DNA from 3 places in the Mesobacillus boroniphilus genome. Region 2 is predicted to be linked to each of the others. Evidence: predicted binding sites of a transcription regulator. Region 2 holds the regulator's gene; each other region holds the start of a gene.
The links. The regulator LexA, encoded in region 2, represses DNA repair genes until DNA is damaged. The targets are predictions, from matches to a motif close to CGAACATATGTTCG.
Positions count from the first base shown of each region.

Region 1: the regulator LexA is predicted to act here: its motif matches at 4,129-4,142, upstream of DYI25_RS10140 (DNA polymerase thumb domain-containing protein).
Region 3: the regulator LexA is predicted to act here: its motif matches at 2,426-2,439, upstream of uvrB (excinuclease ABC subunit UvrB).

Region 1 covers NZ_QTKX01000001.1:1,969,861-1,978,129, reverse strand. Annotated here, with positions in the region: gene DYI25_RS10165 (MBL fold metallo-hydrolase) at 1-915, shown strand, start outside; gene DYI25_RS10160 (SDR family NAD(P)-dependent oxidoreductase) at 924-1,718, shown strand; gene DYI25_RS10155 (sigma-70 family RNA polymerase sigma factor) at 1,822-2,343, shown strand; gene DYI25_RS10150 (DUF4179 domain-containing protein) at 2,336-3,679, shown strand; gene DYI25_RS10145 (YqzH family protein) at 3,801-3,992, opposite strand; gene DYI25_RS10140 (DNA polymerase thumb domain-containing protein) at 4,221-5,480, shown strand; gene DYI25_RS10135 (YolD-like family protein) at 5,502-5,840, shown strand; gene DYI25_RS10130 (CDGSH iron-sulfur domain-containing protein) at 5,957-6,181, opposite strand; gene DYI25_RS10125 (iron-sulfur cluster biosynthesis family protein) at 6,324-6,653, shown strand; gene DYI25_RS10120 (hypothetical protein) at 6,766-7,284, shown strand; gene DYI25_RS10115 (alpha/beta hydrolase) at 7,513-8,269, opposite strand, start outside.
Region 2 covers NZ_QTKX01000001.1:840,872-849,140, reverse strand. Annotated here, with positions in the region: gene DYI25_RS04180 (RNA polymerase sigma factor) at 1-515, opposite strand, end outside; gene tkt (transketolase) at 728-2,737, opposite strand; gene DYI25_RS04170 (DUF896 domain-containing protein) at 3,124-3,357, opposite strand; gene DYI25_RS04165 (YneB family resolvase-like protein) at 3,436-4,080, opposite strand; gene yneA (cell division suppressor protein YneA) at 4,105-4,419, opposite strand; gene lexA (transcriptional repressor LexA) at 4,574-5,197, shown strand; gene DYI25_RS04150 (hypothetical protein) at 5,366-5,572, shown strand; gene DYI25_RS04145 (ATP-dependent DNA helicase) at 5,620-7,548, opposite strand; gene DYI25_RS04140 (hypothetical protein) at 7,721-8,254, shown strand; gene DYI25_RS04135 (GNAT family N-acetyltransferase) at 8,241-8,269, shown strand, end outside.
Region 3 covers NZ_QTKX01000002.1:558,004-566,272, forward strand. Annotated here, with positions in the region: gene DYI25_RS15510 (EAL and HDOD domain-containing protein) at 262-1,527, shown strand; gene DYI25_RS15515 (CsbA family protein) at 1,667-1,900, shown strand; gene DYI25_RS15520 (hypothetical protein) at 2,039-2,224, opposite strand; gene uvrB (excinuclease ABC subunit UvrB) at 2,629-4,608, shown strand; gene uvrA (excinuclease ABC subunit UvrA) at 4,616-7,495, shown strand; gene DYI25_RS15535 (DUF4870 domain-containing protein) at 7,885-8,199, shown strand; gene DYI25_RS15540 (DUF4097 family beta strand repeat-containing protein) at 8,214-8,269, shown strand, end outside.

The DNA.
Region 1 (8,269 bases), 1.1 Mb from region 2:
CCGGTCGGTGATGTGAACGCATATTTAATAAAAGGGGACAGGTTGACACTTGTTGACGCGGGAACGAAAACAGAGGAATCCTGGGAGTCGTTCAAATCGCAGTTGGCCGATTTAAAACTGAAGCCGGAGGACATTGAGCAGGTTATCCTGACTCATGATCATCCGGATCATGTAGGAATGCTGGACTACTTTTCACCAGGCCTTGACGTATATGGCCATCCGTCGAATGAAAGGTGGATCAACAGGACTTCAGAGTTCGAGAAGGAACATCAGGAATTTTATGAGAAATTCTTTTTACAATCAGCAATACCAGAACAATATTTTGTGCCATCGATGAAAGTAATGAAGAAGACATTAGTATTTTCTTGCAATCGCTCATTGACTGGGACTATTCTGGAAAATGATGTTCCGCCGGGACTGACAGGTTGGAGGGTGATCGAGACACCGGGACATGCCCAAAGCCATATCGTGCTCTTGCGTGAAAAAGACGGCACAATGATTGCCGGGGATACGATACTTGCAGGGATCTCACCCAACCCATTACTTGAGCCGCCGCTGCCAGGCGAAAGAGATAGGCCGAAGCCGCAGGTCCAATATAACTCGTCATTGAAAAAACTGCAGCAGTACCCGATTGGACTAGTATACACCGGACATGGAACGGAGATAACAGAATTGCAAAGCCTGATAGAAAAAAGGCTCGCCCGCCAGCATGACCGGGCCATGCAGGTAAGGGGAATGCTTGAAGGCAGGGAACTGACCGTATTTGAGATTTGCAAACTGCTCTTCCCGACAGTCTATGAGCGTGAATTGAATTTAACCATTTCTGAAACAATGGGACAACTTGATTATTTATATTCCCTTGGCGCAGTGTCTGTCAGGGAAGAAGGAACCTCCTTCGTTTATACAGCAAAATGAGGTGAAAGATGATGCCGTCCTTAAAAGGAAAAAATATTATTATAACCGGTGCCTCTGGGGGAATCGGGGCCGAGATTGCCAGGCTTTGCGCCGCGCGCGGAGCGAATCTCGTCCTTCTGGCCCGGAGTATCGATAAACTAGAGAGTTTAAAAAAAGAATTACAATCAAAGTATGCCATCAATGTCCATGCCCAGCAGCTGGATGTGGCTGACCCTGAAGCAATCAAGCGGGTTTTCTCAGAAGTGCTTTCTGACATCCGCTACGTTGATATACTGGTCAACAATGCTGGCTTTGGCATTTTTGATTATGCACACGAAGCGAAAATTGATGATATTAAAACGATGTTCGATGTCAATGTCGTCGGATTGATGGCTTGCACGTCGATGGTGCTGCCTGCTATGAAGCAGAGGAGAAGCGGTCATATTATCAATATTGCTTCCCAGGCGGGCAAGATTGCCACACCGAAATCAAGTGTTTATTCGGCAACAAAGCATGCGGTGCTTGGCTACACGAACAGCCTGCGGATGGAGGTTGCTGATGACAATATCTTTGTCACCTCGGTCAATCCTGGTCCAATCGCTACGAATTTTTTTGAGGTCGCGGATAAGCAGGGAACCTACGTCAAAAATGTAAAGCGTTTTATGCTGCAGCCTGAATACGTGGCAAAACAAGTAGTCAACCGCATGATGACGAGAACACGTGAAATCAACCTGCCGCGTTGGATGAATGCAGGCAGCAGATTTTATACCCTGTTTCCCAGGACCTTTGAGTTATTCGGCAAGAATATGTTCAACAAAAAATAAACATCCAGACCGCCACGATTTTTTTGGCGGTTTTTTAAATTTGTTAAAACTTTTTTCCGGCTTGTGTGTCTAATAGTTAGAGAGAAAGTCAGGGGGAGACAAATTGGAGCTTCAAGAATTAATACAAAAAGCTAAGAAAGGTGATGAAACTGCATTTTATGAACTGATGCAACTGCATAAAGTGCGCCTATATCGGATTGCCCTCAGTTATTTGAAAAATAGTGAGGACGCAGTCGAAGCAATGCAGGAGATCACCTACAGGGCGTTCCGCTCAATCCGCAAGGTGAAGGAGCCGCAATATTTCACGACATGGCTGATAAGGATACTGCTAAATTACTGCAACGACGAATTGAAGAAACGGAAGCGGCTCCTCGTCAGCGATGATCTCATCAGCCTGATGGGCTCTGAGTACCAGTCCAGCTGGCTTGAAGTAGAGGAAGTCATCGGCAAGCTTGATCCAAAAACCAGGCAGGTCATCGAACTGAAATATGTACATGATTTTAAAATAAAGGAAATTGCCGAAATTCTGGAATGCCCTGAAGGTACCGTGAAGACTTGGCTGAACAAAGGACTGAGGGATCTTCGCGACCAGCTCGAAGAAGAAGGGGGATTAGGTTATGCTTAATGCTGAAGAAAAAAAACTGACAAAGGCTCGGGTCGCACTTGATACTATCGAAGTCCCTGAACTCCTGCTGGATGAGGCAATCGCTGCAGGAATCAGTAAGGGGAAAAAGAAAAAGAAGAAAAACCTTTTGTTAATGAGGACATTCGCATCAGCAGCCATCCTGATTTTTGCTTTTACAGCGATGCTGAGGACGTCAGAGACATTTGCTTCGTATGTCACCTTAATACCGGGGATGGAGAAGGTTGTAGAGCTTGTCCGCTATGATAAAGGGCTGACTGCAGCAGTTGAAAATGATTTCGCACAAAAAATCGGTGTGTCTGATGAACATGATGGGATAAAAATTACACTTGACTCGGTGATCGTCGACGAACAGATGATGGTGCTCTTTTATAAGATTGACTCTTCAGGCGGACACGAGGAAATCTCGGTTGAAAACCTGAGGCTGACCGACAGTGAAGGAAATAATTTGGAAGAAACGGTGTTGTCGTTTGGTGGATGGGATTCGCAGAATAACGAGGATCTGCTTCAGGCAAGATATGAATTTTATGGGACCAATCTTCCTGAAAACTTGAAGCTGAGTATTGAGCTCGCTGAAGGAAGAGCAGAAAACGGCCAGCCTCTGAATATGCTTGCTGACAGTTGGGTGCTTCCGTTCTCAATTGACAAGGATGCTTTTAAGGATAAAAAAGAAATATTTGAAGTAAATGAAACAGTCGAGTTTGAGGGACAGAAAATCACTGTCGAAAAAGTGTCAATCTATCCTACACGAATTGGTGTAACCGTCCATTTTGATGAGGAGAATTCCAAGCAGATCTTTGGATTTAACGACTTAAGGCTAATGGATGAAACCGGTGAGGAATGGGCAGCAATCAATAATGGAACGATTATCAGCCATTCGGAGGAGAACACCAAAGAGTTTTACCTGCAAAGCAATTACTTCAAAAAACCAAAAGAGCTTTATCTGCGTTTTAATTCGGTACGGGCACTTGATAAAAAGGAACTTGATATCATACTTGATCCGGATAAGCTGGAAATATTGAAGGCTCCAAGCGACGGCAGATTGATGAAAGTGAGCAGGGAGGAGAATGATTTGATGCTGACTTTCCAAAAAGGCTCCGAGAATGGGCATGTAAATATTTCATTTGATCAGGCGGTTGATCAGACTGGCGAAAAAATCGGGGACGGCTCGCAAGCTGTTAGATATAATATGGAGGGCGGATCCATCGATATCTTGTTTCCGTATTTTAAAGAAGGAGCCGCACCTGGGCCCATCTCTCTAAAAATCCATGATTATCCTTCACAAATCAAAGGTGAGGCGAACATCAAATTAAAATAGTAAAAAGGCTGTCATTTAGGGCAGCCTTTTTACTATTTCGGGAATGTCGGAATCAGCTGTTCTTGATGCCCGTCATTTTTTAGGGTTGGCCGGCTCATTGTATCGGGCTTCCAAATTGTTTTTACGTAGCCAAAAATTCATAAACGGCATCATTGATGATATCATGCAAATCCGCCTCAGGCTCCTCTTTTTTCAGGTCCACAATCTTTTCATAGATCTCTTCGAATTCCGCCTCGCCAAACGGCAGTGTATCATCATGCCGGTACTGCACGAAGCATTTCTGGACCATCTTGCGAATGAGTTTTTTATCCATAAAAACAGCACCTCTCCCCCCTGATTATACTTGGAAATGCCGGAGCAAACACCCTTCCGAAAAATTGTCCATTCCTGGCATGACTCACCATTTACCCCTTAATTAAGTCAGTCCGCCGGAAAATTACCATTGAAACCGAACGCATATTCGCTTATTATAATGGGTATAATGAAACGGAACAGATGTTCTTATTGATAGCGGTACCCCTTCGGAAAGGAGAGAAGAAACATGGTCGATTACATCGAAATGCCGCAAAATAAAATTTTATGTGTGGATATGAAGAGTTTTTATGCGAGCTGTGCCGCCGTGATGCTTGGCCTTGATCCTCTTGACTGTTACCTGGCTGTCGTCGGGAATCTTGACCGCCCGGGAAGCGTTGTCCTCGCAGCCTCACCGCGTTTGAAAAAGGAGTTTGGCATCAAGACTGGGTCACGAAAATTTGAAATTCCCGATGATCCGCGAATTATTGTCGTTGATCCGCAAATGTCCACCTACCTGCGAATCTCCACAGAAATCTCCCGTGTATTCAATCGCTATGTCCCAAAGGAAGCAATCCATACCTACAGTGTCGACGAAAGCTTCATAAAAGTTGACGGAGCTTCGAAGCTTTGGGGAGACGCTGCTTCAATTGCAAAAAAAATCAAAGATGACATTGAGCGCGAATTCCAGCTTCCCTGTGCAATTGGAATCGGGCCGAACATGCTGATGTCAAAGCTCTGTCTTGACCTCGATGCAAAAAAGAAGGGCATTGCTGAATGGACCTATGATGATGTCCAGACGAAGCTGTGGAAAGTCTCGCCGCTAAGGGAAATGTGGGGGATCGGCCGCCGCGTTGAAAAAACATTGAACAGCATGGGGATTTTTACCGTCGGCCAGCTGGCCCGCTATGATCTTGAGAAACTGGAGAAAAAATTCGGCATCATGGGCAACCAGCTGTACTGGCATGCATGGGGAATCGATTTTTCGGATATCGGTGCCCCAATCATGGAAGGGCAGGTCAGCTTTGGGAAAAGCCAGATTCTGCTTCGCGATTATAAAGAAGAAGAGGAAATCAAGCATGTCATCCTCGAAATGTGCGAGGAAGTCGCTCGCAGGGCAAGAAGCCATGGAAAAGCAGGCCGAACCATAAGTTTTGGGGCTGGCTACAGCCAGGACGAATTCGGCGGAGGTTTCCACCGCTCAAGGACGATTGAGGATCCGACAAATATCACGATGGACCTGTATCGTGTCTGCCTCGAGCTTTTTGCCGAGAACTATACGGGAAAGACGGTGCGCAGCATCTCGATTTCACTCGGGAATCTCGTCACCGACAGCGAATTCCAATTGAATCTATTTGAAAAAAACGGCTGGAAAAAGAAAGAGCTTGGCTACGCAATGGACCGGATCCGCAGCCGATACGGCTCGTCAGCACTCTTAAGGGCGGTATCGTATACAGCAGCCGGAACAGCAAGGCATCGCGCCGCACTCGTTGGCGGGCATAAGGGTTGATAACAGGAGGAGGAGAGCAAGATGATTCGCGACCGAGGAAGAATTAAATGGACGTCAATGATGCTTCCAGAGCATGTCAAGATGTTGCGTGACTGGGCACAGGAGGACGAATATGAAAAGGAAAAGCAGCTGGATGAACAGCAGCTTGAACAATTGAATGAAACGATCCTCGAAGCGATGGAGTATAACCGCCCGCTCAGCATCACCTATTACAGGCAAAGGAAATATGAATTGGTGATTGGAAAAATCCATTATTGGAATGAACTTGGGCAGAAGCTCCATATTGTTGACAGATTCGAAGAAATCCATCGTATCGGGATTTCACACATTGCCGATGTCAGGCTTGCGGATGAATGGTAGTCGAGTCATTGAGATATTCACTAGTGATGCTCCATCTCAGGACCATCTCCTTTATAATGTCCTGGAAAGATCCCCGTAAAAAAAGAGCAATGGGATGACCATTGCCCTCAAAAATATTATTCCGTTTCATCAGCTTGCGGTGCACGCACGACTGATTCGAATTTCCCTTTATGGGAAGCATCGCAGAACGGCATGTTTTTGCTCATGCCACAGCGGCAAAGCGAGAAAACAGGTTTCGTTTCATATTTATTGCCGGCACCATCCAACAGCTCAACATCGCCGGAAATCCTTAATGAACCATTATCATTCACCTTTATCGTTACTTTTGACAAAATAAGCACCCCTTTCAAGTGTCACAATTATCTTTGATAGTAAAAGCTAAACAGAAAAATTGCAAGACTATTTTGAGATTGGCCAGGGGTTATCAAACGAAATAATGATCCTCGTATGGTAAAATGAAAAATCGGAAAGGGAGTGCAATCAATGAAATTAAAAATCACTGAAGCAGCTTCAAACAAACTGCAAGAAAAAATTTCGGGAAAACAAGGGTATCTAAAATTAAAATATGATATAGACGGATGCGGCTGTGCAGTAAGTGGGGTAGCTGCCCTCTGGTTTGAAAGCGAACGATATGAGGAAGAAAACAAGATAGAAACAGGCGGGATTCCAATCTATATGGAAAAATCCAAGGAAGTCTTTTTTGATGAAGAGATGACGATTGATTATAAGGATACAGCAGGATGTTTCCAATTAAAGAGCCCGAATGAATATTTGAATCCAAGAATGAGCTTTTATGATAAAAGAAGGTTATGAGTTTACAAAAAATTGAAAAAAAGGTTAAATAAGAGAGAAGGGTGTAGAACTACATAGAAGTTTGACGCGAAGGCAGGGGAGAAAGATGGGGAAATTTTGGAGGTCGGCCATAATGATTTTGTGCGCACTTGTGCTGTCTGCGTGCGCCTACAAGACTGCGGGAGAAGCAATCCAAAACGATATTCCGTTCAACATCAAACAAATCGTCCACAAGGAAAAAGTGGAGGATGGATGGCTCATCTTTTACACAACAGAGCAAAAAGAAGGCTCAAACACATTCGACGCGCTGGCAGTAGCCTATATCAATGGCAGCGAAAAAGAAGGCTGGGAAAATGCGGGGCATAATCACTGGACTTATTATAAAAATGATTTCATGATCCTGTATGCCGATACTTTCACAACCTTTAAAGAAGACGGAACATTGGATGCGAAGGTTCCCGTGATTTTCGGAAAAATCGTGAATCCGGATATCAAAACAATTGAAGCTGCAGGACCAGATGGCAAGTTTGCGAAAATAGAAATCTTTGAAAAAGAAAACGAACGCTATTATTACGAAATTGGCGATTACAAGGAAGTCAGGGCACTGAATGCTGAAGGCAAAGAAATCGATCGCCAGGGAGAAAAACAGTAAAGGATTGGCTCAGGAATGGGCCGATCTTTTTTTTGCGCTCAATAGACTAGTGACGGGGCCTGTAACGGCCAAATGTGAGCCGAGGAAATAGAAAAGTGTCCGATAGAAAGCTCCTAACGGACAAACGGAAGCCGGAACGTGAGAAAAGTGTCCAATAGAGGGGCTCTATTGATTACATACGAACTGAAAAAGAACCAGAGCGTAAGATAAAACATCGCTCAACTTGTATTAATGGTCCACTTCCGTACTTCCATGATCGGCACAGACATGTTCCTCAAGAAATTCATCGAGCACCTTCTCGTATTGTTCCCGGTTTTCGCTGTAGGATTGGGCATGAAGGCCGTTATCGGCCATGTATAGCTTCTTCGGCCCTTGTTTCTGCTCAAACAAGGCCTCGGTCATAGATGGCAGGATGAAGTCGTCCTTGCGGCTATGGATGAACAGAATCGGGTTTTTGATATTTTCGATAACCGCAATCGGGGATACCTCGCTCAAAGAATACTTATCACGGATGCGAACGAACATGCTGGCGACTGGCAGCAATAGTTTTGGAGGCAAAAACTTAACCTCTTCCTTGATGCGGTAAGCGAGCTGTTCGCTGAAGTCAGAGAAAGGGCAATCTGCCACATAGAAGTCCGCACCGTCCTCAATCATGCCTGCATAAAGGAGCAGGGTAGCGGCTCCCATAGACTCTCCATGGATTCCGAGAAGCAAATCCGGACCCTTCTCCTCCCTCAGCCAGTCTACCACCGATTTCAGGTCGAACTTCTCATAGTATCCATAGCTTGTGGTCTTCCCGCCGGATTCCCCATGGCGGCGGTGGTCGTAGATAACCGCATTGAATCCCCTGTTCAGAAACAAATTCATGTATTTCACAGAATTCGTCTTGCTCTGGGTAACCCCATGAGTAATGATGATGTAGCGGTTTGTGTCATGTGGTTCAACAAGGACGGCTTTCAATGAGTAACCAAAGGACGAAGGAATG
Region 2 (8,269 bases):
TTTTCCTTTAATGCATGCCTTGCTCGTCGCAGATGGGATTTCACAGTTGAAGTCTTTATTCCGAGCATTTCGCTAACCTCCTGGATAGAAAAATCCTGATAATAATAAAGGAGAAGGATATTCCGGTAATCAGCGTTCTTAAGGGAATCTATTCCCTGTTTTATTTCAAGGTCGGTTTCCTCTCGTATGACCGTATCAAGAACTTCTCTCCTGTCCTTTATGTATTCCAACTCGCCCATAGTCTCTTTTAATCTTCCATTTTTCCTTAAAAAATCAATGGAGCGATGAGAAACCAACTTATAAAACCAAGTTGTAAAATAGGTGATTTCTTTTCCGGCCATTATATTTTGATATGCTTCAATCATTGCATTCTGGACAACTTCCTCCGCCTGCTCCTTAGACCTGACAATACTGTAACTCGTCCTGTAGCTCTTTTCTATTAGTGGATTTACAAGTTCAGCAAATGCAGAATCCTCTCCATTGCGAATCCTTTGAATTAGCTCCGACCGATCCATCAGCAGCACCTCCTTGATTATTTCTATATGATAGGCGACAAAAACACCGATTAGGTTGCAATTTTAAATTTTTTTATCATTTACTCCCTTCAGCAGGCGGCTAATACTAGGGAAAACAATCGATTAATTAAAACGGAAACTGCTCTTCCTTATGTAAAAAACAAAAAAACGAGTACGGAATCCAATCCCATACTCGTCATTTAAAATGAATATTAGTTTTGCTCAATCAATGCTTTTACGCGAGCGACTACATTGTTAACGGAGAAACCGTACTCTTCCAAAATCTTTTCTCCTGGAGCTGATGCACCAAATGTATCGATCGCAAGTACTTCACCCTCGTCACCAACATAACGGTGCCAGCCAAGTGAAGAGCCCATTTCGATTCCTAAGCGCTTCTTGACAGACTTAGGAATAACACTTTCTTTATATTCCTTAGACTGCTGTTCAAAGCGATCCCATGAAGGCATGCTCACAACTGCAACTTCGATGCCTTCAGATGCTAGAGCCTCTTGTGCTTTCACTGCAAGGCCGACTTCTGAACCTGCTGCAAGAAGCAATGCATCTGCATTTTCTTTTCCAGCTGGAGAAATAACGTAAGCACCTTTAGATACGCCTTCGTACGCGTTCTTATCAGTATTTTTGATTGTCGGCAGATTTTGGCGAGTCAACACAAGAGCTGTAGGCGTCTTAGATGATTCAATTGAAAGCTTCCATGCTGCCGCTGTTTCGTTTCCATCTGCAGGACGGATAACTGACAGGTTCGGCATAGCGCGAAGTCCCGCAAGCTGCTCAACTGGTTCGTGTGTAGGACCATCTTCCCCTACTGCAATGCTATCGTGTGTGAATACGTATGTTACAGGCAAGCCCATTAGTGCAGCAAGTCTGATTGCTGGCTTTAAGTAGTCGGAGAACACGAAGAATGTTCCACCAAATACCTTTACTCCACCGTGAAGCGCCATACCGTTCATCGCAGCACCCATAGCGAATTCACGAACACCGAACCAAATGTTGCGGCCTTCAAATGAACCCGGGAAGAAGTCACCTGACCCCTTGATCATGGTTTTGTTTGAGCCTGCAAGGTCAGCCGATCCACCAATCAAGTAAGGAAGGTTTTTGGCGATTTCATTAAGTGCTTCTCCAGATGAAGCACGGCTCGCAAGGCTCTTTCCTTCTTCGTATACAGGGATGTCTTTATCCCATCCTTCAACTAATTCACCCTTCATGGCTTTTTCAAGCTGGGCTCCTAGCTCAGGATATTCACTCTTATATTTTTCAAACAGCTCGTTCCAAGCCTGTTCTGTTTGTTCACCTTTGTCAGCGATTTGCTGTTTGAAGTGATCATAAACTTCTCCTGGCACATGGAAGTCTTCTTCAAAAGTCCACTTATAAGCTTCCTTAGTAAGCTTCAATTCATCAGCACCAAGTGGAGCACCGTGAACATCTGATTTACCAGAAAGGTTAGGTGAACCATATCCGATGATCGTCTTGACTTCAATCATTGTTGGACGGTCTTCATCCGTTTTCGCTTCTTCAATTGCTTTTGCGATTTCTTCAAGGTTGTTGCCGTCTTCGACGCGAATGTATTGCCAGCCATATGACTTGAAGCGTCCTTCAACACTTTCGGAGAATGACTTATCGAGATCGCCATCCAAAGAAATATCATTTGAATCATAAAGAACGATCATTCTGCCAAGCTTCAGGTGGGCTGCCAGTGATGCCGCTTCAGCAGATACACCCTCCATTAGATCGCCATCACCGCAAATGCTGTATGTATAGTGATCAACGAGGTTATAATTTTCCTTGTTGTAGACAGCAGCAAGGTGACGTTCAGCCATTGCCATACCGACTGCCATGGCAATTCCCTGGCCAAGCGGTCCAGTTGTTGCGTCTACACCAGCAGTGTGGCCAAACTCAGGGTGTCCTGGAGTCTTACTTCCCCACTGGCGGAACTGTTTAATATCATCCATTGTTAAATCATAACCTGCAAGGTGCAGCAAGCTGTATAGCAACATTGAACCATGTCCAGCAGACAATACAAAACGGTCACGGTTAAACCATTCTGGGTTCTTAGGGTTGATATTCATGTAACGAGTCCACAATGTGTAAGCCATTGGAGCTGCCCCCATCGGCATGCCTGGGTGGCCGGAATTTGCCTTTTCAATTGCATCAATTGATAAGGTACGAATGGAATCAATTGAAAGCATATCAATTTCTTTAAACATTAAATACATCCTTTCTATAGGTACTAGCTACATCCTTAATATTATAGCGAGAGAAATTATTATACAACAAATTGTGCCTGAAGGAGACAGAAAAGGCCGTATTGTTATTTATTTTGACACAAACTTGCAGTTGTTATGTAAATGCACCCTATTGTGGGTGAAAATCAATAAGCAATATCATAGAATTTCTATAATAGTAGTTCGAAGCCAGAACTACCTTAACACCCTGCCTAATTTTGATTCCACATATATAGAAAGATAAAACAATCTTCTTTTACCATATAGTTAATTTCTCTGCTCTTCAGTATAGAAAAACTAGTTTTTTTATCATATTAAACAAAATAAAAATGGAATACATATCGCATGTATTCCAAATTAGCATATATTTAATGAAGCTTATTCTTCGTTTTTTCTTCCTTAAGCTTTTCAGGCGTAACATCGTTGCCTTCAGGATCCACAATGGTAACACCTTTAAGTGTATTAAGCATAGAAGACCGGAAAGACTGTAGATATTCCGCGCGTAGCTTCGTCTGTTCCTTTGCTTCTTCTTCGGTCAACTTAGATGATTTTGCTTTCCTTGCCAGTTCATTAATTCTAGCAATTTTATCACTTGATAGCATTGTAAAGCTCCTTTGTAAAAAATTACGTCAAATGTCATCTTACTAAAATTTTAGCGATTTTACAAGAATAGAGCTTCTTTATTCTTCTTGCTCTATGTACTCAAGATATCTCCGGTTTACCGTTGCTTTGGATACGTTATACCCAAAACCCCTTAGTGTTGCAGCTATTTCAGCAAAGGTCAATCCATTATTCCTCAGCTTGACGATTTCCTCAATCGGCATCTCTTTCCGGTCCCGACCGGAATGCTCACCTTGATTTTTCAGATTACGCTGTGGCTTGTATCCATGCTCAATCGCTCGTTTCATACCACGCTTGATCTTAATATTATGAATTTTCCTCTGATACTCTTCCACCATACTGACAATTTGGAGCACCATGGAATCTGAATCAGAAAGCTGGAGCTCTCCACTGTGGGAGACACTGTATAATTTCACATTATCTTTTAGGATACAATGAAGAATCGCGACCTTGGCATTGCCTCTACCAAGTCTCGTTTCATCCTGGATGAGCAGGGCTCCAATCTTCTTGTCCTTGATCAATTCCAGCAGTTCAAGGATCCCTTCCCTTTCAAGGTCGTAACCACTCGCTTGTTCTTTAATAATAGAAGCTACTTCAAAACCATAATTGCTTGCCAGACGCAGCAACTCTTCTTCCTGCCTGGCCAGCGAAGTTTCCTGTGTTTCCTTCGTTGTACTTACGCGGCAATAAATAATTGCTTTCATGTTGTCACCTTATTCCATTCCAATCTATCTTTCCGCTCCCGCGATCTGAGTAGGTTCAACCTGTTCCGCTATAACAGGGATTACCAGCTCATCTCCCGGAAATACCATTTCCCCAATAATTCCGTTTTCCTTTTCTACCCAGCTAACGAATTCATTTTCAGAAAGATTATGTTCACTGGCAAATGTTTCAGCAATCTCCCATAGTGATTGTCCTTCTTCTATAGTAACAGTTATGTATGCATCTTCGTTATTTAAATGAGCTTTTGCTACGAATGAAAAGATTAAGCTGACAGCAAGCAGAATCATTGCATATGAATAGTTTTCCCATAGTTTTTTCATTTACGGCACCCCTTAACGAATGTATGTTCGATTAATTAATTTTATTATAAATCGAACATTTGTTTCGTGTCAACTCAAAAATTCGAACTTATGTTTGTATCTGTAGAAAAGACATGGTATAATTAGGACAAGAAAATATACGAGGTGCGTGAATATGACAAAGTTATCTAAGCGGCAACAAGATATATTTGAATTCATAAAAGGCGAAGTCAAGAAAAAAGGGTATCCACCATCCGTACGCGAAATAGGCGAAGCTGTCGGACTTGCTTCAAGCTCCACTGTGCATGGACACCTTGCAAGGCTTGAGAGCAAAGGCTTGATTCGACGCGATCCCACCAAGCCGCGTGCAATAGAAATTCTGGAAATAGAAGATGAAAGCCGCATCCCTAAATATAATGTGGTGAATGTACCTGTTGTTGGTAAAGTAACAGCCGGTATGCCGATTACGGCCATTGAAAATGTAGAAGAGTACTTCCCTCTTCCAGACCGCCTTGTTCCACATGATGAGCAGGTTTTCATGCTGGAAATCATGGGTGACAGTATGATTGAAGCAGGCATCCTCGATGGCGACTATGTAATTGTTAAACAGCAAAAAACGGCTAATAACGGAGACATTGTTGTAGCGATGACAGAAGATGATGAAGCAACAGTTAAGCGTTTCTTCAAGGAAAAGGATTATTTCAGGCTACAGCCGGAAAACTCTACTATGGATCCAATCATCCTTCGTAACGTATCCATACTTGGTAAAGTCATCGGTGTATACCGGCATATGCATTAAAGCAAGCGGACTCGCTTGCTTTTTTTTTATCTATTAAACTTTTTTATCTGCACTTATAGGAGACTAGCACATTTATGAAATAAATAGGTAGAGACCCTAACAACTTGTCCATTTCCACATAAGATATTCTGTAAGTATCTTTCATGATGGAAAGGAGTTGAGTTTCTAATGGGATACAATCGTAATAACAATGATGTAGCAGGCGTATTTTTCCCTAGCCGGGACAGAGACAGAGTCAGGGCAACTGTTGATTTTGATGACCTCTGCCGCGCTGTGCGCCGTTGTTTAATCGAGGATTTAGTAGCGGGCGCTCGGGATGATCGGGATGACGATCGAGACCGCCGCCGCCATAGAAAGTGCGGTTGCAGAGACTAATATTTAACAAAAAAAATCCCGAAAGGTTCAGTCCTTTCGGGATTTGTCTATTTCCACTGAATAGCTTGAACAGGCAGAACACCTTTTAACTCTTCATAGTACTCAGCTTTTTGATTTTGGGTAAGCCATAAATGCACTGTCCCGCTATCCTGGTTGCTTCTTATCAAACGGCCCATTCCCTGTCTTAGTCGAAGCAGCATATAAGGTATATCCACTTCAGCAGCTGGATGGTCCGCATGCTTTCGTTTCGCCTGGAATACAGGGTCATGCGGCGGGAACGGCAATGACGAGATGATGACTTGAACCAGTGACTTTCCAGGTACGTCCAAACCTTCCCATAAACTGTAGGAACATAGGACAGTTTCGATATCATTCTGGAATCCCTTTACGGTTTCACTGATTTCACGGTCTCCTTCAAACAGGATAGGAAAACTCCATTCTTGTTTTTCACTCCATGCTCGGAATCGTTCCATTTCCTGCATAGAAGAGAACAGAACAAGCGAGCTGCCATTACTGCTTCTAAGGTCATCCCCTATTTGGGCCCATTTAACCATTTCTTCATCCTCAATGTGTGCCACCAATTTCATTTGCTCTTCATAATCAAATGGGGACGCTACAGTAAACGAGGAGTATTTCTCGATCCCTAGGTTTTTCGCTATATAGCTGAAATCTCCAGCTTGAGACAAGGTAGCTGAAGAAAACACAAACGGGATGTTTTGGGAAAACACTTCTTTTTTCAATATATCCTCAACTAGACGTGGCATGATGACAAGTGAAGTTTGTACTTCATTCTCTTCAAGCCAGAAAATTCCTTCATCATTCTTCAAGAAAATTGAAAGACCATATGCAAAAAATTCGAGATATTCTTCCATGATTTTCAAATGGTATTCGTCAATCAGGAACATTTCTGCGTCAAAGACTAGTTGGTCCATTAAATCGGTAACCTTTTTCTCCAGCACTTCTGCTGTTTTCCTGATTTCAGGAAGCATTGCAACTTCTTTCCGATTTGAACCTTCAACGGCTGTAGAGTTATCGGCCAAAAGGTCAAACCAGGCATCATGAAGCTCTATTATATCCTCAATTAAATAAAGAGATTCCTCTCGGACGTCCTGGTGCATATATCCGGTCAGGACAGTTGTCAAAGTTTGTGAGTTGAACCTGTATGTTAATCCCTTTTGCGCTGCGAACTCAAGCAAGTGACCCTCATCAAAAATCACGGTACTTGCTTCTGGGAGCAATGGCATTTGCCCTTCTCGTTTTCGGGATTCTTTCGTCCAGACATGCTCCATATAAAAGTCATGGGAGCAAATAATCAAATCGCCGGCATGACGATAGTAATCACGGTTCAGAGTCTGGCCGCATCGATGGCGCCAGCTGCATGTTGAGCATTGCTGAAGAGGGTCCCAGGCCATTGAGGACCATTGTTCATTCGTGACCCACGGGTATTCCTTTCGGTCTCCATAGCGAGTGAACGCATTTAATGAAATTCCTTCATCAAAGATGAAATCCGGCAGCTGGTCATGGACATCAAGGATTTCTTTATCGCTCGATGTGTTTGACAGGTCATCAAGCTTCTTCACACAAACATACTGTTCTCTTGCTTTCGCCAGGCGGACGTCGACCTTCAATCCCAATGCCTTTTCGAGCTTTTCGATATCTCCGCCCTCTTTTACCAGCTGTTCAATCAATGTTTCATCCGAGCAAGATACTATTGCAGGCTTTCCCATATAGCGCGCATACAGAATCGCATAAATCAGATAGACAAAAGTCTTACCGGTTCCCACACCTGCTTCGGCAAAAACGATTCCTTTATTCTTGAAGGCCTGCTCCACTTGGAAGGCCATATAAATTTGTTCATCACGTAGCTCATAGCCTTTTTCAGGCAATATATCGTAAAAGACATCACCAATATAATCCCCTAATAAATCAAAGAACGTGTCATTTTTGGTAATGGTAAATGGAAGTTTATTTGTCATTCAGGTTCTCCTCAATAATTGATTCCGGCAAAAAAGCCAACTTTTATCATAACAGAAAATAGTGCTCAAAGTGAAAGAATTGAAACGAATTAATTTCGATAAAAAAAACCGATCACTTTTTTTGGTATTTTCTGCTAAAATTAATTCAGAAACTTTCCTAAGGAGATGTTTTATGGATTCAAAAAATTTAACTTACATAAGCATTTTCGTTATCGCTGCACTGATTTTTCTCTCTATTTATCAATATAACAAAATCGCTGACCTAGAGATGAAAATAGGATCTGATTTTCAGCGGACTGTACGCGATTCAATATTTGCACTTGAAAATGATGGTGATCCAGCTCTTTGGATTAAGATATTGCAGGAAGAGGATGGTGAATTCACTTTTGCCAGTCATCTGGGAGAGTTGACTCTTTTAAGCAGAAAATATCATATGATGGCAGGAAAAATATCGATGATTGGCCCGGTATTAGATTCCCTTACAGACCAATATCGCCAATTAGCCATTAATATGAAGAGCGGCAAGGACTCTAAGGAAAACGAAAAACGAATCAACAAGGATAGAGAATTTCTTATTTCATTGTTAAATGAAGTAGACTCAATACCTGGCGAAAGTGAAAGACGATATTATAGTGAATTTACCAATTCGGATTCTAGAACATCAAACCTGGTATGGAGGGAATACAAGAAATATGAAAAGCGATAATTATATCATTCGCCC
Region 3 (8,269 bases), on a different contig from region 2:
GTAAGTCATGAATTACAAATCCTTTACAAGGCAGGAAGAAAAGCTGGTACTAGAATGGTGATGCTGTGGGGAAATGCTGGCAGAAATCGCTGATATGATCGGACAAGAAAGTCCATCTTCATAAATTCAAATGGTTTACAAAGATCATCTCGTTTAAGCTTAGCCAACTCCTCTTGTAATACTTGTTAAATAATAGTATATTTTTCCTTAAATAATATTTTTATATTAACCCGTTGTTCATAGTTCTCTGGAGGAGTCAAGATGGATATTTACGTTGCCAGGCAGCCGATTTTTAATAGAAATGAAGAAACAGTGGCTTATGAGCTGCTATATCGTAGCGGCAATACAAACAGCTATCAGCATACCGATGGGGACCAGGCTACTACTGATGTACTGGTGAACAGTTTCATGAACATTGGCATCAAGGAAATTTCACATGGAAAACCTTGTTTCATCAATTTTACTGAAAAACTATTAAAGTTAAGGGTGCCTTCCCAGTTTGATCCTGGTACAGTTGTTGTTGAAATATTGGAGACGGTTGAGATCACGGATGAAATTTTAGAGATATGCAAGGAGCTTAAGGAAGCAGGATATAAAGTCGCACTTGACGATTTTTTTATCTCAAAATGGAATGAACGGACAATCAAACTGCTTGATCATGTACATGTAATCAAGATAGATTTCAGGGCAACTACGCGCACTGAGAGAAAAATCTTGCTCCGTTTCATTAAGTCTAGGAATAGCAATATCGAGTTTCTCGCCGAAAAAGTGGAGACCCTTGAAGAATATGCTGAAGCAATTACCGATGGTTTTACGTATTTTCAGGGCTTTTATTTCAGCAAGCCAGTCATTTTAAACAGTTATGATATTCCTGGATACTATCATTCTTATTTCCAAATCCTGAATGAAATCGAAAACCCGGAGCCTGATATCGACAAAATTAAAGATGTGATTGAGAGGGACCTATCCCTTTCCTATAAGTTGTTAAAACTGATCAATAACCCGACATTGAGACCTAGAAAAGAAATATCTTCTATTAAACAGGCAATCGTCCTGCTGGGCCTTACAGAAATAAAGAAATGGATCTATGTACTTATGCTTCGCGGTAGAGAGAACGGCAGTGGAGCTGAAAAAGAAAGAGAAATCATCCATTTTTCTCTGGTAAGAGGGAAGCTTGGGGAGCTCATTGGCTACAAAATGGGTGGAGAAACACGGGCATCAAAATACTTCCTTTTAGGAATGTTCTCACTGATGGATACACTGATGCACATTCCAATGGCTGACTTACTGGAAGACCTTCCATTAAGCTTTGATATTAAGGAAGCGCTATCAGGGAATGAAAATGAAGCAGCTGATATGCTCCGTTTTCTGATGGAAATTGAGCAAGCCTTCCACCATGGAAAGGTATTAGAGAAAAATCCTACGGCGATGAAAATAGATGAACTTTTCAAGCTGTATGCAGAGGCAAGCGATTGGGGCACGAAAGTATTAGTTGAAATTAGTGCTGCCACTATGGCAACAAATTAAATCCTGGCATGCAGAGTGATCTTTCTGCATGCTTTTTTTTATAATTAAAGATTCTTGTAACCTTCCTCTAAAAAAGATATATTTTTAAATAGATGATCGAAAAATTTCGTAATTTTCTCTGAATGAGGTGTTTAATCAATTGGTGCTGAAATATTTGTCCGCACTGTTCCTGCCTGGTTTCATGGTCGTGTTTTTCACCAGGGTTGCCTATAACCACATCCTTGCGCTCGTGTTGACGGTCGCGTTGATTGCGGCTTCTGTTTATAAAGGATACACAGACTCTTTCCTGCTGATTGTCGTCGATGCCTTTTCATTGACTGTCGGTTTCTATTTTGCGAACCGGATGATGAAGCGCAACAGCAAGAAGTCATAATTTTAAAAAGTAAGCCTGTCGGATTTTGTTCGGCGGGTTTTTCTTGTTGTCCAGGAAATTATAAAATAATTTCGTTGTGGATATCTATATATGGTTTTCTTAATCCAGCTCCAGCGCCTAGCCCCTCGAGTCGCTTGTCTAGCTGCGGCTCCTAACTCCTCGAGACGCTTGTCTAGTGTCGCCTCCTAGAAACTCCGAAACTTCAACTCCGCCGGCAGAAGCAAAAAGCGCTTCTTTGTCGGAGTCTCCAGTTTTTGCGTTTCTGGGCAGTCGGCTATACATTTCGTTTTCGGTCCGCCCAATGAAGTCAAAGAGCGCCTTCACCGGTCGGCCCTCTAAGGCACAGAACGTGCAGACCCGCCAGCCACACGATGTGGCGTTTTAGGCGGGCATCTCTTGTCAGGGCTGAACGAGGTGCTTGCGCTTTTTGCTCTTGTAAAAGGATTGGATCCACTTTAATCAAACGTTTGTTTAACGAAGATTCGACAACCTACAACATCGCCTTTTAAAAGCAAGATAACAATTCGAATGTTTGTTCGCTTTTTGTTGGTTTGTTTTACCTTCTTTGTGGTAGAATGAGGATATGACTTTTTGACAACTATGTAAGACTTATATATTAGGAAAGCTCTTTTCGAAATAGTTTCTGAATCAATGAATGCATTAAGGCTGTGAATCCGACTAAGTTTACGAAAAGAGCCTAGAAATTTAAAATTACAGGAGGCTTTTCTGTGAAGGACCAATTTGAATTAGTCTCGAAGTATTCTCCGCAGGGAGACCAGCCTGCGGCAATTAAAGAGCTGGTACAAGGAATCCGTGATAACAAGAAGCATCAGACTCTCCTTGGCGCGACAGGAACAGGGAAGACATTCACGATTTCGAATGTCATTAAAGAAGTGAACAAGCCGACGCTTGTCATCGCCCACAATAAGACTTTGGCCGGCCAGTTGTACAGTGAGTTCAAGGAATTTTTCCCGAACAACGCGGTTGAATATTTCGTCAGCTACTATGATTATTATCAGCCAGAGGCTTATGTGCCGCAGACGGATACATTCATTGAGAAGGACGCGAGCATCAATGATGAGATTGACAAGCTGCGTCACTCAGCTACATCCTCTTTATTTGAGCGCAAGGATGTCATCATCATTGCCAGTGTTTCGTGCATCTACGGTCTCGGTAATCCGGATGAATACCGTGACATGGTTGTATCGTTGAGAACCGGGATGGAAATTGAGCGAAACAAGCTCCTCCACAAGCTAGTCGATATCCAATATGAACGGAATGATATTGACTTCAAGCGCGGGACGTTCCGTGTCCGTGGCGATGTGGTCGAGATTTTTCCGGCATCACGTGATGAACACTGCATGAGGGTCGAGTTTTTCGGTGACGAGATTGACCGGATCCGCGAGGTTGATGCGCTGACTGGCGAGATTATCGGTGAACGTGACCATGTCGCGATCTTCCCGGCATCCCACTTCGTAACCCGTGAGGAAAAGATGAGGGTTGCGATTGAGAATATCGAAAAAGAACTGGAAGAGCGACTGGAAGTAATGCGCGCTGAGGAAAAGCTTCTTGAGGCACAAAGGCTTGAGCAGAGGACAAGGTATGACCTTGAGATGATGCGTGAGATGGGATTCTGCTCCGGCATCGAGAACTATTCGCGCCATTTGACTTTAAGACCTGCGGGTGCGACTCCATATACTTTACTTGATTACTTCCCGGACGACTTTATGATTGTCGTTGATGAGTCGCATGTTACATTGCCGCAAATAAGGGGAATGTTTAATGGTGACCAGGCACGTAAACAGGTGCTCGTTGAGCACGGTTTCCGCCTGCCGTCAGCGATGGACAATCGCCCGCTGACTTTCGCGGAATTTGAAAAACATGTCAAACAAGCCGTTTTCGTTTCGGCGACTCCAGGGCCATATGAGCTGGAGCATACTCCGGAAATGGTACAGCAGATTATTCGTCCGACAGGGTTGCTGGATCCAACGATCGATGTAAGGCCGATTGAGGGCCAAATTGACGACTTAATCGGGGAAATTCAGGAACGGACAAAACGAAACGAGCGCGTATTGGTAACGACATTGACGAAAAAGATGTCCGAAGATCTGACTGATTACCTGAAGGAAATCGGAATCAAGGTTCAATACCTCCACTCAGAGATCAAAACGCTTGAGCGGATTGAAATCATCCGTGAGCTGCGGCTTGGTAAATATGATGTCCTCATCGGGATCAACCTTTTGAGGGAAGGTCTCGATATTCCAGAGGTATCACTCGTGACAATTCTCGATGCAGATAAGGAAGGCTTCCTGCGTTCGGAAAGGTCGCTGATTCAGACGATTGGACGTGCAGCGAGAAATGCAAGCGGACATGTCATCATGTATGCAGACAGGATGACCGATTCAATGGAAAAGGCGATCAGTGAAACGAAGCGCCGCCGGGAGATCCAGGAAGAATATAACGAAAAGCATGGCATAACGCCACAAACGATCCAGAAGGATATCCGCGACGTGATCCGCGCAACGATTGCTGCGGAGGAGCAGGAAGACTACAGCCCGGCAGAAGGCTTGAAGAAATTGACGAAGAAAGATCGCGAACAAGTGATTTTAAATATGGAAAAAGAGATGAAGGAAGCGGCGAAGGCTCTCAATTTCGAACGGGCAGCCGAACTTCGTGACCTCATTCTTGAGTTAAAAGCGGAAGGATGACGAAAACATGGCTATGGATAAACTGATTGTCAAAGGCGCCAGGGCCCATAATTTAAAAAATATTGATGTCACCATTCCGAGAGACAAGCTTGTTGTGCTGACAGGACTTTCCGGTTCCGGGAAGTCCTCGCTGGCTTTCGATACCATCTATGCAGAAGGACAGCGCCGTTATGTAGAGTCATTGTCTGCTTACGCTCGCCAGTTCCTTGGCCAGATGGACAAGCCAGATGTCGATTCGATCGAGGGACTGTCCCCGGCCATCTCCATCGACCAGAAAACAACAAGTAGAAATCCCCGTTCAACGGTTGGAACGGTGACCGAGATTTATGATTATTTACGTTTGCTATTCGCCAGGGTTGGGCGTCCAACCTGCCCGGTGCATAATATAGAGATTTCATCCCAGACAATCGAGCAAATGGTCGACCGGGTGCTCGAATATCCTGAGAGGACAAAGCTGCAGATTCTTGCACCGCTTGTTTCAGGCAGAAAGGGCACCCACGTCAAGATCCTTGAAGATGTGAAAAAGCAAGGCTATGTCCGTGTCCGTATTGACGGAGAGATGCATGATCTTGGTGATGAAATCGAACTTGAGAAAAACAAGAAGCATTCGATTGAAGTGGTCATCGACCGGATTGTCGTCAAGGAAGGCATTGCTGCCCGTTTGGCAGATTCACTGGAAGCTGCGCTAAAACTAGGCGAAGGTAATGTCCTCATCGACGTAATCGGGGAAGAAGAGCTGATGTTCAGCGAGAACCATGCCTGCCCGATTTGCGGCTTCTCGATCGGCGAGCTTGAGCCAAGGATGTTCTCTTTCAACAGTCCGTTTGGCGCCTGCCCGGAATGTGACGGACTCGGTGCAAAGCTGGAGGTCGACGTGGATTTGGTCGTTCCGAACAAGGAGCTATCATTAAGACAGCATGCAATCGCTCCGTGGGAACCAACGAGCTCCCAATACTACCCGCAGCTGCTCGAATCAGTATGCAATCATTATGGAATCGATATGGATGTCCCGGTAAAAGACCTGCCTGACCATGAGATGGACAAGATACTTTTTGGCTCAGACAAGGACCGTATTTATTTCCGATATGAAAATGACTGGGGCCAGGTACGTGAAAACTATATTGTTTTCGAGGGTGTCCTTAAAAATGTCGAACGCCGCTATAAGGAAACAGGCTCTGATTATATCCGCGAGCAAATGGAAAAGTATATGGGCGAGCATGCCTGCCCGACATGTAAAGGCTACAGACTCAAGCGAGAAAGTCTTGCTGTCCTTGTGGATGGCCGACATATCGGTGAAGTGACTGTCTTGTCTGTAGAGGAAGCGCACCAATTTTTCCAGAGCCTCGAGCTTTCGGAAAAAGAAATGAAGATTGCCAACATGATTTTCCGTGAGATCACGGAACGTCTCGGCTTCCTGATCAATGTCGGATTGGACTACCTGACGATGAGCCGTTCTGCTGGGACACTTTCCGGCGGTGAGGCCCAGCGAATCAGGCTGGCAACCCAGATTGGCTCGCGTCTCACCGGAGTCCTTTACATCCTTGATGAGCCGTCCATCGGTTTACATCAGCGTGACAACGACAGACTGATTGATACGCTAAAAAACATGCGTGACATCGGCAATACATTGATCGTCGTCGAGCATGATGAAGATACGATGCTCGCCGCTGATCACTTGATCGATATCGGTCCTGGAGCAGGTGTCCATGGCGGTGAAATCATTTCACAGGGTACTCCTGCAGAGGTGATGGATGATCCAAATTCATTGACAGGCCAATACCTGTCCGGTAAAAAGTTCATCCCGCTTCCAATTGAGCGCCGCAAACCAGACGGCCGCTATATCGAAATTAAAGGCGCGAAGGAAAACAATCTTAAAAATGTAAATGTGAAGTTTCCGCTTGGAACCTTCATGGCCGTCACTGGTGTATCAGGTTCGGGTAAAAGTACATTGATCAATGAAATCCTTCATAAATCGCTCGCGATGCAGCTGCACCGTGCAAAAAGCAAACCAGGCGAGTTCAAGGAAATCAAGGGCGTCGATCATCTCGATAAGGTCATCGACATTGACCAGTCACCGATTGGCCGTACGCCAAGATCCAACCCTGCTACCTATACTGGTGTGTTCGATGATATTCGTGACGTGTTTGCATCAACGAATGAAGCGAAGGTCCGCGGATATAAAAAAGGACGCTTCAGCTTCAACGTAAAAGGCGGACGCTGTGAAGCATGCCGAGGCGATGGAATCATCAAAATCGAAATGCACTTCCTGCCAGACGTATACGTTCCATGTGAAGTGTGCCATGGCAAGCGATATAATCGTGAAACTTTGGAAGTTAAGTATAAAGGAAAGAACATTTCCGATATCCTTGATATGACAGTCGAGGCTGCGGTGGAATTTTTCGCGAACATCCCGAAAATCGCCCGCAAGCTGCAGACAATTTACGATGTCGGACTTGGCTATATCACACTCGGCCAGCCTGCGACGACTCTGTCCGGCGGGGAAGCGCAGCGTGTCAAGCTGGCGTCCGAGCTGCACCGACGATCAACCGGCCGTTCGCTGTACATTTTGGACGAACCAACAACAGGCTTGCATGTCGATGACATTTCCCGCCTGCTGGTAGTCCTGCAGCGTCTCGTTGAAAACGGCGATACCGTGCTGGTGATTGAGCATAATCTCGACGTCATCAAGGCAGCCGATTATATTGTCGATCTAGGCCCAGAAGGCGGAGACCGTGGCGGTACAATCTTAGCTACGGGAACACCGGAAAAAATCGCCGAGGTTCCTGAATCCTATACCGGCAAGTATTTGAAGCCAATCCTCGAACGCGACAGACTGCGGATGAAAGAACAAATCGAGGAAAAAGAAAAAAGCACAAGCAATGCATAATAGTTTTTAACAGCCCTTCCGGTTTTGGAAGGGTTTTTCTTTTTGGGGAGGCCTATGGCAACCGAAATAGCGGAAATATGGAAAAAGAAGTCACCAATGAAGCCAATTGGCGCCCGAAATAGCGAAAAAACGGAAAAAGAGGTCACCAATGAAGCCGATTGGCGCCCGAAATAGCGAGAAAATGAAAAAAGAGGTCATTAATGAAGCTATGCCGCAATCTGCTCGGCCGCTATAACTTAGGAACCCCCCCATATCCCTCATTCACAAAACTTTCACCAGCCAGAACTGGATTTTAACAAGGGTTACATGACAATTTGTCGAACTAATTTCATAAAGATATGAAACTTCTCTGGTTCCTGAGCGTATTAATTTCTAAGGAGATGAAGAGGATGGATACGAAAAGAATACTGTCTGCTTTGTGCTATTTCAGTATTATGTTTGCCGGAATATTGTTTCCGCTTGTTGCCTATTTTGCTTCAGAGGATGAGGATGTAAAGATTCATGCAAAAAAGGCTCTGCTTTCGCATCTTATCCCGTTGATTCCGCTGCCGCTTATTTTAATTGCCGTTTTCATCGATATGAGCGGAGGAACGGGAGATTTCCCTGTACTCATGTTTAGCAGTGCAATACTAATGGTTATATTGAGTTTCATTGTACTAATCTGGAACCTGGTTAAAGGGATAAAAGTACTTAATATAAAATGAGGGGGATGAACCTTATGAAGGAAGAACGGAAACGGATACTCAAGCTAGTTGAGGAAGGGAAAATGACGGT